DNA from 3 places in the Aminobacter sp. P9b genome. Region 3 is predicted to be linked to each of the others. Evidence: predicted binding sites of a transcription regulator. Region 3 holds the regulator's gene; each other region holds the start of a gene.

What was found. The regulator PhoB, encoded in region 3, activates phosphate uptake and scavenging genes when phosphate is short. The targets are predictions, from matches to a motif close to TGTCATNNANCTGTCAT.
Region 1: WHT83_RS07705 (PhoX family protein) is a predicted target of PhoB. The motif match lies at 1,398-1,414, and genes of this name have one in related genera.
Region 2: WHT83_RS12900 (RNA degradosome polyphosphate kinase) is a predicted target of PhoB. The motif match lies at 3,529-3,545, and genes of this name have one in related genera.

Annotation. Positions count from the first base shown of each region.
Region 1 covers NZ_CP150082.1:1,561,987-1,567,016, reverse strand. The annotation lists gene WHT83_RS07705 (PhoX family protein) at 1-1,338, opposite strand, end outside; gene WHT83_RS07700 (phosphatase PAP2 family protein) at 1,588-2,274, shown strand; gene WHT83_RS07695 (helix-turn-helix domain-containing protein) at 2,364-2,606, shown strand; gene WHT83_RS07690 (SulP family inorganic anion transporter) at 2,692-4,413, shown strand; gene WHT83_RS07685 (Hsp70 family protein) at 4,574-5,030, opposite strand, start outside.
Region 2 covers NZ_CP150082.1:2,609,646-2,614,675, reverse strand. The annotation lists gene ppx (exopolyphosphatase) at 1-1,254, opposite strand, end outside; gene WHT83_RS12900 (RNA degradosome polyphosphate kinase) at 1,254-3,461, opposite strand; gene WHT83_RS12895 (zinc-finger domain-containing protein) at 3,668-3,916, shown strand; gene WHT83_RS12890 (FAD-dependent monooxygenase) at 3,933-5,030, shown strand, end outside.
Region 3 covers NZ_CP150082.1:266,418-271,447, forward strand. The annotation lists gene WHT83_RS01315 (ROK family protein) at 1-296, shown strand, start outside; gene WHT83_RS01320 (ferric reductase-like transmembrane domain-containing protein) at 332-1,054, opposite strand; gene WHT83_RS01325 (hypothetical protein) at 1,051-1,512, opposite strand; gene WHT83_RS01330 (L,D-transpeptidase) at 1,588-2,397, opposite strand; gene WHT83_RS01335 (hypothetical protein) at 2,728-3,150, opposite strand; gene phoB (phosphate regulon transcriptional regulator PhoB) at 3,428-4,117, opposite strand; gene phoU (phosphate signaling complex protein PhoU) at 4,215-4,919, opposite strand; gene pstB (phosphate ABC transporter ATP-binding protein PstB) at 4,960-5,030, opposite strand, start outside.

The sequences.
Region 1 (5,030 bases), 1.3 Mb from region 3:
CTTGGTGGCGCCGAGCAGGTCGGCGGCGCGGCGCGTCTCGATGACCACGTCGGCCTGGCTGACGAAGCCGTTGTCGGCAGTGAGCGGGCCTTCGCCCTGGACCAGCGGCAGCCATTCGAAGGCACCGTCCTCGGCGAATTTGGCGACGTAGAGCGTGCCGTCGTCGAGCAGGTCGAGATTGGCGGCGCGGTCGTCGGGGTTGAACTTGCCGGTGGTCACGAACTTGTAGACGTAGTCGAAGCGCTCGTCGTCGCCGAGGTAGAAGACGACGCGGCCGTCGCTGGCGACGATGGATTCGGCGCCCTCGTGCTTGAAGCGGCCGAGCGCGGTGCGCTTCTTCGGCAGCGAGTTCGGGTCGTTGACGTCGACCTCGACGATCCAGCCGAAGCGGTTGGGCTCGTTCGGCTCCTTGGAAACGTCGAAGCGGTCGTAGAACTTGAACCACTCATAGGTGCCTTCCGGCACGCCGAGGCGCTTGTAATTGGCGGCTTCGGGGTGGTCGGCCGGCAGCTCGCCGCCGAAATAGCCGTGGAAGTTTTCCTCGGCCATGATGTAGGTGCCCCAGGGCGTGACGCCGCCGGCGCAGTTGTTCAAAGTGCCGAAGACCTTGGTGCCCGATGCGTCGGCATTGGTCTTAAGACGATCGTTACCGGCAGCCGGTCCGGTCAGCTGCATCTCGGTGGTGGCGGTGATGCGGCGGTTGAGCTTGCCGTCACGGACGACCTGCCACTTGCCTGAAACCTTGCGGATCTCGACGATCGAACCGCCATGCGCGGCCAGTTCGATGTCGATGCGCTTCTGGTCGGCGGAGGCGACCTCGATCTTGCCCTCGACGATCTTGACGATGCCGGGGAACATCAGGTGCTCGTTGGTGTATTCGTGGTTGACGACCAGCAGGCCGTGCTCGGACGAGCCTTCGAGCTCGATATAGCCAACATAGTCGTTGTTGTAGCCGAACTGCCTGGCCTGCGCTTCCGCCGACTGGTTGAGCGGATCGAATTCCGGCGCATCAGTGAAGATCGGGTCGCCCCAACGCAGCAGCACGTCGGCGTCGTAGCCTGAGGCGACATGGTGCTTGTCGTCGATGCCGGCCGCGACCTCGTCGAAGTTGAAGGCCGAGCCGCCGGCGGCGCGGGCGTCGTCGGCGAGGATGATGGCGATGGGGCTGACGGTGGCGGCGATGGCCGAAACGGCGAGGGAGCCCTTGAGGAAGCCGCGGCGCGAGAAGCGCTTGGCGATGATGTCGCCCATGGTGCGGTTGTCGGTCGGGTTGTGGCCGGGACCGTCATTGTCCTCGAGCAGGCTGGTGCGGAATTTCTGATCGTAGGGCTGGTTCATGATGTCGACCTCTGGCTGGTGTACGGCTTGGGGTTCGCCGGCACCGCTAATCGGACGAGATAACAGTAGCATGACAGTTTCGCCGAAAGTCGGCCTTGGCTATAGAGCCTGACGGAACAGCGCCTTGTTCAGGCGCGAAGCACCGCGGCATTTTCGTTTCAACGTCTTTTCCCGACGAGGACAGTCTCCCATCTTTCGACGCGCGGAGCCTCACTCCGCAACCAGACGCAGCAGGCAGACGGCAGGACGATGCATCAAAAACTGTGGAACAGGATCGAATTCTCGCTTTTGGCAGCCGGTATCGTCATCGCCGGCGGGCTGTGGGGCTTCGTCGAGTTGTCCGAGGTGGCGCGCGACGCAGCACCGCACGCCTTCGACACCGACATCCTGCTGTTCTTCCGCGAGGCCAGCAATGCGGCCGACCCTATCGGCCCGTCCTGGCTGGAAGAGGCGATGCGCGACATCACCGCACTCGGCAGCGCATCGGTGCTGATCTACATCACCGCCATCGTCGTCATCTATCTCGGCATGACCAGGCGCTGGGGCCCGGCGCTGTTCGTCTTCGCCTCGGTGGCCGGCGGCCAGGTGCTGTCGAGCCTGCTCAAGCTCGGCATCGACCGCCCCAGGCCCGACCTCGTGCCGCATCTGGCGCAGGTCTATACGATGAGCTTTCCCAGCGGCCACGCGATGCTGTCGGCGGTGACCTACCTGACGCTTGGCGCGCTTTTGGCGCGCTTCCTGCCCGGACGTGCGACGACGATCTTCGTCTTCGCCGTGGCCGTGTTGACGACCCTGATGGTCGGTATCAGCCGCGTCTATCTCGGCGTCCACTGGCCGTCGGACGTACTGGCCGGCTGGTGCGCCGGCTTCGCCTGGGCGACGCTATGCTGGCTGGTCAGCCGCCACCTGATGCGCCCGCAAGCCGGCGACGAATGACATATGCTACAGGCATCAATAATGATGCTTGAAACATCAACATGAATGTATGATACATTGATATTGCGGATCGAGACGGGAACATCTCAGTGATCACAGCCGCACAGATGCGCGCCGCACGAGCGCTGGCAGGCATCGACCAGAAGACGCTCGCCGAACTGGCCGGCGTCTCGGTGCCGACGATACAGCGCATGGAAGCGAGCGAGGGCGTGGTGCGTGGCGTGGTCGACACACTGACCAAGGTCATCGAGGCGCTCGACGCCGCCGGCGTGGAGCTGATCGGCGAGAACGAGACCGGCGGCCGGGGCGTGCGCCTGAAGAAAAGGGCCTGAGGCTCCCGGCGATCCGCATGATGTAGTCGCGACGGCGACCGCCGACAGTCTTGCCGACGATCCCGCCGCGTTTCCAGTGGTGCGGATGATGGACGCAGGCAGCAATTCAAGACAGCACAGGCAACCGACCTTCGCGGAACTGTTCACGCCCAAGCTGGTGACGGTTCTGCGCGAGGGCTATGGCGCGAGGCAGTTCAAGGCCGATGCGATTGCCGGGCTGACGGTGGCGATCGTGGCGCTGCCATTGTCGATGGCGATCGCCATCGCATCGGGCGTGTCGCCTGACAAAGGCCTGTTCACCGCGATCATCGGCGGTTTCATCGTCTCGGCGCTCGGCGGCAGCCGCTTCCAGATCGGCGGGCCGGCCGGCGCCTTCATCGTTTTGGTGGCGGCGACGGTGGCGCGCGAGGGCATAGACGGGCTGATCCTCGCCACTGCCATGGCAGGCGTGTTCCTGACGGCGATCGGCTACCTCAGGCTCGGGACCTACATCAAGTTCATCCCCTATCCGGTGACGGTGGGCTTCACCGCCGGCATCGCCGTGATCATCTTCGCCAGCCAGCTCAGCGAGATGTTCGGATTGACGCTCGGCGGCAAGGAACCCGGTGCGCTGGTGCCGAAGCTGAGGGCGCTGGCCGAGGCGGCGGCCACGGTGAACCCATCAGCCGTGGCGGTGGCAATGCTGACCATCGGCACCATCCTGCTGCTCAAGCGCTGGCGCCCGGGCTGGCCGGGCATGCTGATTGCGGTGGGCGTGGCTTCTCTGGCCGTTGCGCTGCTGACCCTGCCGGTGGAGACCATCGGCACGCGCTTCGGCGGCATTCCGCGCAGCCTGCCCTGGCCTGCCCTGCCCGCCTTCAGCATGGACAAGGCGCTGGCGGTGCTGCCGGATGCGGTGGCCTTTGCGCTTCTCGGCGCCATCGAGTCGCTGCTGTCGGCGGTCGTCGCCGACGGCATGACCGGGCGGCGGCATCGCTCGAACTGCGAACTGGTGGCACAGGGCTTCGCCAACATCGGTGCCGCACTGTTCGGCGGCATCTGCGTGACCGGTACCATTGCCCGCACGGCGACCAACGTGCGGGCCGGCGCGCACGGTCCGGTATCAGGCATGCTGCACGCGCTTTTCCTGCTCGCCTTCATGCTGGTGGCCGCACCGCTTGCCTCCTACATCCCGCTCGCGGCGCTGGCCGGCGTGCTCGCCGTGGTGGCCTGGAACATGGTCGAGAAACAGGCCTTCGCCACACTGATCCGCTCGTCATGGGGCGACGCGCTGGTGCTGATGGTGACGTTCCTGCTGGTGGTGTTCCGCGACCTGACCGAAGGCATCGTCGTTGGCTTTGCGCTCGGCTCGATCCTGTTCATCGACCGCATGGCCAAAAGCATCGCGGTGGAAAGCGACCAGCCGCTGGTGCAGGAGGATGTCGCCGACGCCACCAATGGCAGCCGCCATGCATACGAGGCGAGCGACGCCGGTGATGCCGACACCGTCATCTACCGCATTTCGGGAGCGTTCTTCTTCGGCGCGGCCTCGGCCGTGGGGGCCGTGCTCGACCGCATCGCCGACCAGCGCAAGAACTTCATCCTCGACTGCTCGGGCGTGCCGTTTCTCGACTCAACAGCAGCGAACGTGCTCGAAGGCGCCGCCCGCAAGGCGCGGCAGGCAGGCGTCCGCTTCTTCATCACCGGGGCATCGCCGCAGACGCGGCGGATGCTGATCAACCACGGCGTCAAGCATCCCGCCGTCAGCTATGCCGCCTCGGTGAAGGACGCGCAGGAGCTGCTCAAGGCAGAGAAGACAGCAGGGTAGCCTGACCGCAGTCTCCGGCCGTGGCTTTCTGAACTGTGGACGACGTCATCATCGTCACGGCATGGATTCCCGACACTCTCCGCTCGCTTCACTCGCTCACGAGGCCGGGAATGACGGCCTTCTGGGCCGCCTCCGCCGACAGGCAAGATCGTAGCCTGCGTCAGCCGAACTTGCGCTGCGCATCGAGAGCCAGGCCAAGGCCGACGGAACCGAAGGCATCGCCCTGGACGATCCTGGCTTCCGGCACCAGCGCCAAGATGCTCTGGCGTGCCAGAGGAATGGCGGTCGAGCCGCCGGTGAGGAAGACGGCGGTGATGTCGCTGGCCTGCACCTGCGCTTCTTCAAGCGTATCGGCGACGGTCGCCGTGACGCGGCCGACCGCGGCGCGGATGGTGTCCTCCAGCCCCTGCCTGGTCAGCGACGCGGTGAACTTCGCCGCTGGCAGCGAAACGTCGATGGAGGCTGCCTCGGCGTCGGTCAGCTCGATCTTGGCCTTCTCGACCCTGGTCGCCAGAGCGTGGCCGAAACGCTGGTCGACGACCTCGATCAGCCGGTCGATGAGTTCGGGACGTTGTGCCTCGAAACGTATCTGGCGCAGGTCGAGCCTGGCCTTGGGC
Region 2 (5,030 bases), 2.3 Mb from region 3:
CGCGAAGCTGTCGTTGAAGACGCCATCATGCCTGAACAGATTTGCCAGGGCCAGAAATGCACGTCCGGGATGGTCGACGCCGATGAACGAAGCGTGTGCGATGATGTTGAGCGACTGCCGGCCGCGATATTCGGGATGCGCGCGCCAGCCGATGTCGGCAAGCAGGCAGGCGGCATGGCGATATCGCGCCTCCTCCTCGGTCTCATCGATGCCGAAGGCAGCGAATGCCTGCTTGGTCCACTCGGTCAATTCACGGGCATGGCGCACCGAACGTGCGCGCAGGACCGCCAGTTCCTCGGCCGCCGAGATCAGTGGATCGGATCGACGTACTTCCTCATCGAGCAGCGAAAACAGAAAGCCCTCGCGCACGCCAAGTGCCGACACGACAATCTTCGATGGCTCCATCGCGGCGATGATTTCCTGAAGCACCACGGCACCATAAGGTAGCAACGTGCGGCGGTTTTTCGACACGCCCTCGATGCCCTTGAGCTTTTCGACGTCGCCGCGTGCCACCTGCTTGAGAAACGGGATCATACTGGCGGGGTCGAGCTGGTAGTGATGCATCACCTCCAGCGGATAGTTGGTGACGCCCATGTGCAGCCGGGCGAGGTTTCGCCAGGTGCCGCCAACGGCATAGAAGGTCCTGCCTTGTCCGCCCTTGAGCAGTTTGGCACGCATCAGCTCGGTGCGGGCGATCTTGGCTGCCACGACAGGCGAACCCTTGGCCATGTCCTGGAGACGCAGTCCGCCCAGCGGAAGCGTGATGCCGTCGCCGATGTCCTCGCCTCTGACGTCGACCAGTTCGAGGCTGCCGCCGCCAAGATCGCCGGCGATGCCGTCGGCGGGGTGGAAGGCGGAGATCACGCCCAGCGCCGAAAAATGCGCTTCCTCGCGGCCAGTAAGCACCTGTATCTCGGTGCCGAGCACGCGTTCGGCACGCTCGATGAAATCAGGGCCGTTGATGGCCTCGCGGGCGGCAGCGGTCGCCAGCACATACATCTTCTCCGCGCCCGACTGCTCGGACAGCGCGCGAAAGCGCCGGAACTCTTCCATCGAGCGGGTCACGCCCTCCGGATCGAGCTTCCCAGTCGAGACGATGCCGCGGCCAAGGCCAGCCAGCATCTTTTCGTTGAACAGAAGCGTCGGCGAGCGCGCCAGGCCCTCATAGACGACGAGACGTATGGAGTTCGAGCCGATATCGATGATCGACAGCGGTCGGCGGTCCTTGAGCCGGCCCTGCGAAAGCTCGGCCATCAGCTGGCCGCCGCCTCCGCCTTCTTGCGACGTTTGAACTGGGCGATGCGTTTGGGTGCATGGGACTTCAGCGCGTCACCCCGTCCGGACAGGCTCGGATTGGTCATGAAATATTCCTGCGCGTTGAATGGCTCTTCGCCCTCGTCCAGCGTCACCCGGCGCGAGGTACCATCCGCCAATACTTCGAAACTTTGCTGGTTGTCCATGATGTTTCCAAGCATCACCTGCCCAAGCACCTGCTCGTGGACGGTCGAATGCGTGGCGATCGGGATCATGCATTCGACACGGCGATCAAGGTTGCGCGGCATCAGATCAGCCGAGCTGATATAGACCACGGCTTCGTCCGAAGGTAGGCCGTGGCCGTTGCCGAAGCAATAGATGCGGCTGTGCTCGAGGAAGCGGCCGACGATCGACCTGACGCGGATGTTCTCCGACAGTCCGGGCACCTGCGGCCTCAGGCAACAGATGCCGCGTACGACGAGGTCGATCTCGACGCCGCTGCGGCTCGCGTCATAAAGCGCGTCGATCACGTCAGGATCGACGAGCGAGTTCATCTTCATCCAGATCTGTGCCGGCCGGCCTGCGCGGGCATGTTCGACCTCGTCGGCGATGTGCTTGAGGATGCGGCTGCGCAGCGTATAGGGCGACAAGGCGATGCACATCTCGTCCGCCGGCTCGGCGTAGCCGGTGATGAAGTTGAAGATCTGCGCCACATCGCGCGCGATCGCCGAATCGGTGGTGAAGAACGACAGGTCGGTGTAGATGCGCGCGGTGATCGGGTGGTAGTTTCCGGTGCCGAGATGGACGTAGTTGCGCAGGCGGCCGTCCTCGCGGCGGACCACCAGCGACATCTTGGCGTGGGTCTTGAGCTCCAGGAAGCCGAACACGACCTGCACGCCGGCGCGTTCGAGATCGCGCGCCCAGCGGATGTTGGCCTCCTCGTCGAAGCGAGCCTTGAGCTCGACCAGTGCGGTCACCGACTTGCCGGCCTCGGCGGCGTCGACAAGGGCGCGCACGATCGGGCTGTCGTTGGACGTGCGGTAGAGCGTCTGCTTGATCGCCACGACCTCGGGATCGATCGCTGCCTGGCGCAGGAACTGCACCACCACGTCGAACGATTCGTAGGGGTGGTGGACGACGAAGTCCTTCTCGCGGATCGCAGCGAAACAGTCGCCGCGATGCTCGCGGATGCGTTCGGGAAAACGCGGATTGAAGGGCGGGAACTTCAGGTCGTCGCGCGGCACGGCGACGATCTCGGAAATCTGGCTGATGGCCAGCGGGCCGCTGAGGACGCTGATGCGGCTCGCCGAAACGCCCAGTTCGCCGGCAACGAAATCGCGCAGTTGGGATGGCATCTGGCTGTCGAACTCAATGCGGATGACCGAGCCGCGCCGACGCCGCTTCAATGCGGTCTCGAACAGCCGCACAAGATCCTCGGATTCTTCCTCGACCTCGATATCGCTGTCCCGAATGATCTGGAACGTGCCCGATCCCTTGACCTCGTAGCCGGGGAAAAGCTTACCGATGAACAGGTTCACCGTCTCCTCGATCGGGATGAAACGCACAGAGCGCTTGCGGTCCGGCAGCCTGATGTAGCGCTTCAGCGCCACCGGCAGGCGCAGCAGCGCCGTCATCTCCTCGCCGCTCTTGCGATGACGCAACTGCAGCGCGATCGAGAAGCCAAGATTGGGAATGAACGGGAACGGATGTGCCGGATCGATCGACAGCGGCGTCAGTACCGGGAAGATCTGCTCCATGAAGTGGTCCTCGAGCCACTTCCTTTCGTCCTTGCCGAGATCGGCCGCCGCTATGCTCTCGATACCCTCGAGCTTGAGCAGTTCCATCAGGCTCGACAGGCTCTTCTGCTGGTCTTCCTGAAGCCGTTCGACCTCGAGCAACAGCTGATTGAGCTGCTGTTCGGGGGTGCGCCCGTCGGCACTGCGGACGGTGATGCCTTCGCGCACCTGGCCGGCAAGACCGGCGACGCGGACCATGAAGAACTCGTCGAGATTGCCGGCCGAAATCGACAGGAAGCGGACGCGCTCCAGCAACGGATGGTTCGGGTTCTGCGACTGTTCGAGCACGCGCCGGTTGAACTGCAACCAGGAGAACTCCCGATTGACGAAGCGGTCGGGGTTGCCGTCGATTGCGCCGGTCGGCGACTTGTCGTTGACGAAATCGGTATGGACCGGCTTCAACTGATTCATATGCAAACCTTCCCCACTGCCGCGTTCCGCCGCTTATCCGGCTCAACTTATCCTCTGACAGGCAATTGCGACAGTTTCATTTCAGCATCTTGCAAACCCGCCGCTTATGATACAAACGCTGTCGAATAACGGCGTCGCGCGCCCTGTGGACGCGCCAAAGACGCCATGGCATTCATGCGCGCAGTTCCTCAGAAGGGAAAAACACCATGGCCGGCGGCTCCATCCCCCACTTCCAGAACGATGCTGGACATGCCGTGATCGAAATCGGCGTGAAGGAATTCATGTGCGTGGGCGCCAACCCGCCCTTCGACCATCCGCATGTGTTCCTCGACATGGGCGCCGATGCCGAAAAGGTCTGCCCCTATTGCTCGACGCTCTATCGCTACTCGTCCAAGCTGAAGGCCACCGAGACACTGCCGCAAGGCTGCCTCTACGTGGTCGACCGCGCAGCCTGACCCGCAAGCCGCGGTCATGCAATCGCGGCAGATAGTGGTTGCCGGAGCTGGCATTGCCGGGCTCACTGCAGCAATCGCCTTTGCAAGACACGGCTTTAGCGTTCGCGTTTTCGAACGCTCGCCGGCGCTTGAGGAAGTCGGCGCGGGGCTCCAGCTCTCCCCCAACGCAACCCGCATCCTCGACCGTCTTGGCGTGCTCGACCTGGTTAGCCCGTCGACCGTACGACCGGAGGCGGTGGTATTGCGCGATGCTGCAACCCTGAGCGAACGGGCGCGTGTGCCGCTGGGTGCTGCCGCAGAGCGCCGCTGGAAAGCCCCTTATGTGGTCGCCCACCGCGCCGACCTGCAGAGCGCGCTGCTCGCACGAGCGTCGGAAAGCCCATTGATCGAGATCGTGACGGACGCCACCGTCAGCGGGGTCGAGGCACAGGCAAGCGGCAACAGGATAACACTCACGCAAGCGGGCATCGTCTCCCACGAGCAGGCCGCGCTGCTGGTTGCAGCGGATGGCGTCTGGTCGTCGAGCCGGCGCCTTGTCGGCCCCAACGAAAAGAGCCGCTTCACCGGCGAACTGGCCTGGCGCACGACGCTTTCCGCCGATGGCGACGTCGGCCGGCATTTTGCCTCCCTGAGCTCCCCGGCCATGGTGACGACCTATCTTCACGCAGGCTTCCATCTCGTCGCCTACCCGATCCGGGCGGGGGCGGCGATCAACCTCGCCGCATTCACCCCGGGCAACTCGATAGCCGAGCAATGGTCGGGCGAGACCGATGCCAATGCGTTGAAACGCGCCATGCGCGGTACGGCTCCTGCTCTGTCCAGGCTGATCGACGAAGCCGGGCCATGGACGGTCTGGCCCTTGCACGCCGTCGACCCGACCCGGCCCTGGACCGCGCCAAGCGGCATCGCCCTTATCGGCGACGCCGCACACGCGATGACGCCCTTCGCCGCCCAGGGCGCGGCTATGGCGATCGAGGATGCGTTCACCCTGGCCGACGCCGTTGCCTCTGGACCCAACACTGCCAACGCATTGTCGCAGTGGGAGATGCTGCGGAAGCCGCGCGTGCGGAAAGTGGCGCGGCGCGGCGCGCTCAACCGCCTTGCCTGGCATGCC
Region 3 (5,030 bases):
AAGCCATCGGCTTCGGCCTGGGCTCGATGTTTGCGCTGTTCGACCCGGCGCCGCTCGCCTTCGTCGGCGTCGGTGCCACGGCCTTCGACCTCATGGAGCCGCATGTGCTGTCGGCGATCGCCAAGACCGCCGGCGGGCTGCACTCCAAGGCGATCTCGTTCGACACCGAGCCCAACGAGATTCCGCTCAAGCGCGAGGGCGCAATGATGCGCGCCCTGCTCCATGTCGATCAGGAGATCTTTGCCGCCCGTTTGGGCGGAGCCACCCCTGCGAGTGCAGGAAAGAACGTCGCCTAGCCGCGCCCGTCCGCTGCGACCTTTGGCACGAGGGGTCACCTGGAACTGTTCGTTTTCTTGCTCCAGGTCGAACGGAAGGCCGCAGCTCTAAGCAGGAGCACCGACAGCACCGCCGCCACAAAAGGCCACTGCAGCGGGTTCGGCTCCGGCATCGGACGATGGAAGCTCAGGAAGTGCATGAACAGGAAATAGGCCGTGTGCAGCAAGGCAAGTCCCCACAGCACGGTTGCGGCGTTCTGCAGAAACTTCCAGACCGAAGAACCGAGCATGCGGATTGACCGGTCGTTCGAGGTCGACATGAGCACGAGCGCATAGGCAAGGGCTGCAATCCCTGTCAGGTTGGCCAGACCGAAGCCATGCTGGAACATCACATATTCACCCGTCTGTGGGTTCATTTCGTAGCCGAAGAGCCGCGCGAAATCCCACTCGACCCAGCCTTCGAGTATGATGATCGTATGCACGGCCGCCAGAAGGGTCGCGTAGATGCCGGTCTCCCGCCGATAGGCCACCACCCGGAGCAAGGCGGGCCACAGGCGCGACAATGGCCCGATCGACATGGTGATCACCAGAAGCGCCAGCGATGCGTCCGCGAATGCACGGTTCCACCGGTGCATCGGGCTCCACTGTCCGTGAACGACGGCGAATGCATAGACCAGTGCGCCAGCAAGCCCGACAACCACGACATGACGAAGCAGCGTCCGGCGCAATAGAGAGGCTGGCTGACCGGCGCGGACGCGATCGCTTGGGATATCGGTCATTGCAGATACTCCGGTTGCATTGCGGCATCCACTCGACGAGCGCGTATTTCGTGCCATGACGCAGCAGTGAGGAACGCAATGCCGAGCGCTGAAATCAGGGGGCGGATCGGGTCGAACCACATCATCAGGAATTCGCCCCCGAACAGAAGCATGAGGATCTTGTTGCACGTCGGGCAGGCGATGCCGATGAAGCCGGCCACGCCGCCGATGCCCGCGCGGCGCACTGAACAGACGGGTCGCCGCACGGCGACATAAAGCCCCGAGAGCGCCGACAGGACCACCAAAGCGGGCAGTTCCCAGCCCGCGACGGGGGTCATCCGGACAAACAGCGGATTGTCCCAGAGCGCCGAAACGGTGCCCAGCGCGGCAAAGCTCAGGATGGTCACGGCCACCCCCTTGAGAACGGCGCCGCCATGCCAGGGCCCTGAATGCGCCAAGCCGATGATGCGGTCATTCATGTCGTGTCTGCTCCAAGTTGGCCGGACGGCGCTTCGCAAGCCGGCCGGCGAGAACCTGCTGGGGTGACCGCTACATCAGCCGGCGGCTTGCGAAGCGCTGCCGCCGGCGACCTCGTGCGAATGGGGTTGGGTCGGATCGCCCAGCACGAGGATGGGCGACTGGCTCGGCACCCGTTCGTACAGATCGATGATGTCCTGGTTCATCAGGCGAACGCAGCCGCTCGAGACCGCCTTGCCAATAGTCCAGTACTCGGGCGTTCCGTGAACGCGATAAAGCGTGTCGACCTTGCCCTGGAAGACGTAGAGGGCCCGTGCTCCCAGCGGATTTTCGAGGCCGGGCGGCATGCCGCCACGGTCGGCGCCCCACTGGGCGAGATTTGGCTGACGCGCGATCATCTCGTCGGGCGGCGTCCATTTCGGCCATTCCTGTTTCCAGCCGATGCGGCCCCTTCCCGCCCAGGTGAAGCCAGCCCGGCCGAGCCCGACGCCGTAGCGCATGGCCTTGCCGTCCGGCTGGACGAGGTAGAGGTAGAAATTGTCCGTGTCGACGACCAGCGTTCCGACCGGTTCCTCGGTGACATAGTCGACCTGCCGCCGGTAATAGCGGCTCGGCACCTTGGTCAGGTCGATCGCGGCAATGGGGAACTTCTCGTTCGGCAGCGGGCCGTACATCGCAAGGGCATTGCTGTCGACGACCGGCGGCGCCTTCTTGACCGGCGCACTTGCGGCCGGCACGGCCGCTTGTTGGGTGCTGACGCAGCCGGACACCGCAAGGGTCCCCAGCCCGGCTACGCCGGCGAGAAAACGCCGGCGGCTCAATGCCGAGCCACCTCCGGGCATCGGCGCGGCGCCCGCGGCATTCGTTTCAAAAGTGTTCCTAGGCATTGGCAGTCTCCTGGCACCATTTCCTGTATTTCGGGTGACACGCGGTCGTGGAGGTCGATGACCGGTCGTTGACCATGCGCATGCAGCCGCTCGGCACCGATCCGCCGACCGGTGACGGCTCGTGCGTGCGGGCGCACGTCATCTAGCTGTTGCCACGAGCAAAGCACGCGGGCTCCTTGCGGGCTGGCGGGAATGCCAGCCGGCGGCGTCGCTACGGCGGACGCGCTCGGGCCTGGCCCAAGCGCAAGAGTTTCTCGGGAAGATCGTCCGTCTCCTCATCGCAACTGATTTCGGACGGCCTCGTCGGTGCGAGGGCCGAACGGTCAAAAATCAGGCAGCGATCGGAGGTCGAAGAAACGATGCGCTCGCCACGCGACGCGGCATGGGATCTGGGAGCCGCTTGCGAAGCGTCGTGTGGGTCGGCGCGGCAAGCTCGTCATGGACCTGCCAGGCAGGGCAGTCGCCCAGGCAGTGCGTGCTGGTGCTGTGCTCGTCGGACGTCTCGCCGGTGCAGCGATCCAGGGAAGGCAAGCACCCATCGGGCGCGGCGATAACTTCCGCCTGCCCGGTTGTCACCGGCTGCGCGCCAGTGCTCATGCCTGCGGCCTCTGCCCGATCGAGGGGCAGTCCGTAAAGCATGGTGATCAGCACCAGAACAATGGCCGAGACAACGTTGCGCACAAGGCGCCAGCTAGCATGAAAATGGACAATTTTTGGTATCGATGACATCACGAAATCGTCATCGCAGGCCATTTAATCTACCGTTGCTGAAGAAGTTATCCATCAGCGACATGGATCATTAGTTGTTCCTGCAGAAAAACCATCCCGCCGCCAGAAGGTTTGCTTGCATCGGCATCGACACCAAAGCATCGCGACGCAGGCGAGCTGTCATGATCGAGTGCCAATTGCGCGGCCGCGCCGCCACCCTGGCGGAGCACAAATCGACGACGCGCCTACCAACCCGATCTGCTGCAGGCCGCAGCTTGCCTAGGCCCGCTTGCGGCCAGAACGAAACAACGGACGTCGACCGCTAATCCTCGCGGATGGCGTAGCCGGCACCGCGGATCGTGCGGATGACGTCGGGCATGCGGCCGTTGTTGACTGCCTTGCGCAGGCGCCCGACATGCACGTCGACGGTGCGCTCGTCGATATAGATCGTCTCGCCCCAGACATTGTCGAGCAGCTGGCTGCGCGAGAACACCCTGCCCGGATGCCGCATCATGAATTCGAGCAGGCGGAACTCGGTCGGCCCGAGCTTGATCTCGCTCTTCTTGCGGTAGACCCGGTGCGACTCGCGGTCGAGCATGATGTCGCCGACCTTGAGGATGGACGACAGCACCTCGGGCTTGGCCCGGCGCAGCAGCGCCTTGACCCGCGCCATGAACTCGGGCGTCGAGAACGGCTTGACCAGATAGTCGTCCGCACCGGTCGAAAGCCCGCGCACCCGGTCGCTCTCTTCGCCGCGCGCCGTCAGCATGATGATCGGCAGGCGCTCGGTGTCGGGCCGCATCCTCAGCCGGCGGCACAGCTCGATGCCGGAAAGTGCCGGCACCATCCAGTCGAGCACCAGCAGATCGGGCACGTTTTCCTGGAGCCTGATCTCGGCTTCGTCGCCACGCGTGACGACTTCGACCTGATAACCTTCGGATTCGAGATTGTAGCGAAGCAGCACGCCCAGCGGCTCTTCGTCCTCGACGACCATGACCTTGGGAGCGATCATCGGCTGTGCCTTTTCTTGGCGCATGACCCCGATCGGATCATGCGCGGATTAACTTGCCGCAGCGCCCCCGCGCCCCGCACATGCAGCGCTGAAGTGTTCAGGCAGACACTGCCGTCGTGGTCTCGTCGACCTTCGGGCGGTTGAGCGGCAATTGCGTGCCGGTGACCACGAAATAGGCGTTCTCGGCGACGTTGGTGACATGGTCGCCGATGCGCTCGAGGTTCTTGGCACAGAACAGCAGATGCGTGCATGCGGTGATGTTGCGCGGATCTTCCATCATGTAGGTCAGGAGCTCGCGGAACACGGCCGTGTACTGGATGTCGATCTTCTGGTCGTCGTTGCGCAGTTCCTTCAGGCCTTCGGCCTGGCGCGCGACATAGAGATCGACCACGCCGCGGACCTGGCCGAGCACCAGCTGCGCCATCGCGTCGATGGAGTGCGAAAGGTTGCGCGGCGTCGGCGACTGGCCGACGGCACCGACACGCTTGGCGATGTTCTTGGCCAGGTCGCCGATGCGCTCGAGATCGCCGGCCATGCGGATGGCGCCGACCACGGCGCGCAAATCCTGCGCCATCGGCTGGCGCTTGGCGATCAGCGTGATCGCGCTGTTGTCGAGCTCGCGCTGCTTGGCGTCCATGATCGTGTCGTCGGCGACGACGTTCTGCGCCAGCGCCTGGTCGGACGAAAGCAGCGCGCGGATCGCACCTGCCACCATCGCGCCGGCCAGGTCGCCCATGTCGCGGATGACCTGGTCGACGTGTTTGAGTTCTTCGTCGAAGGACCGGACTGTGTGCTCGCCCATGATGTGTTCCTCGTCTGATGCTGGTCGGAGCCGATATCGCTCAGCCGAAACGGCCGGTGATGTAGTCCTGCGTCCGCTTGTCGTCGGGATTGGTGAACATCTTGTCGGTCG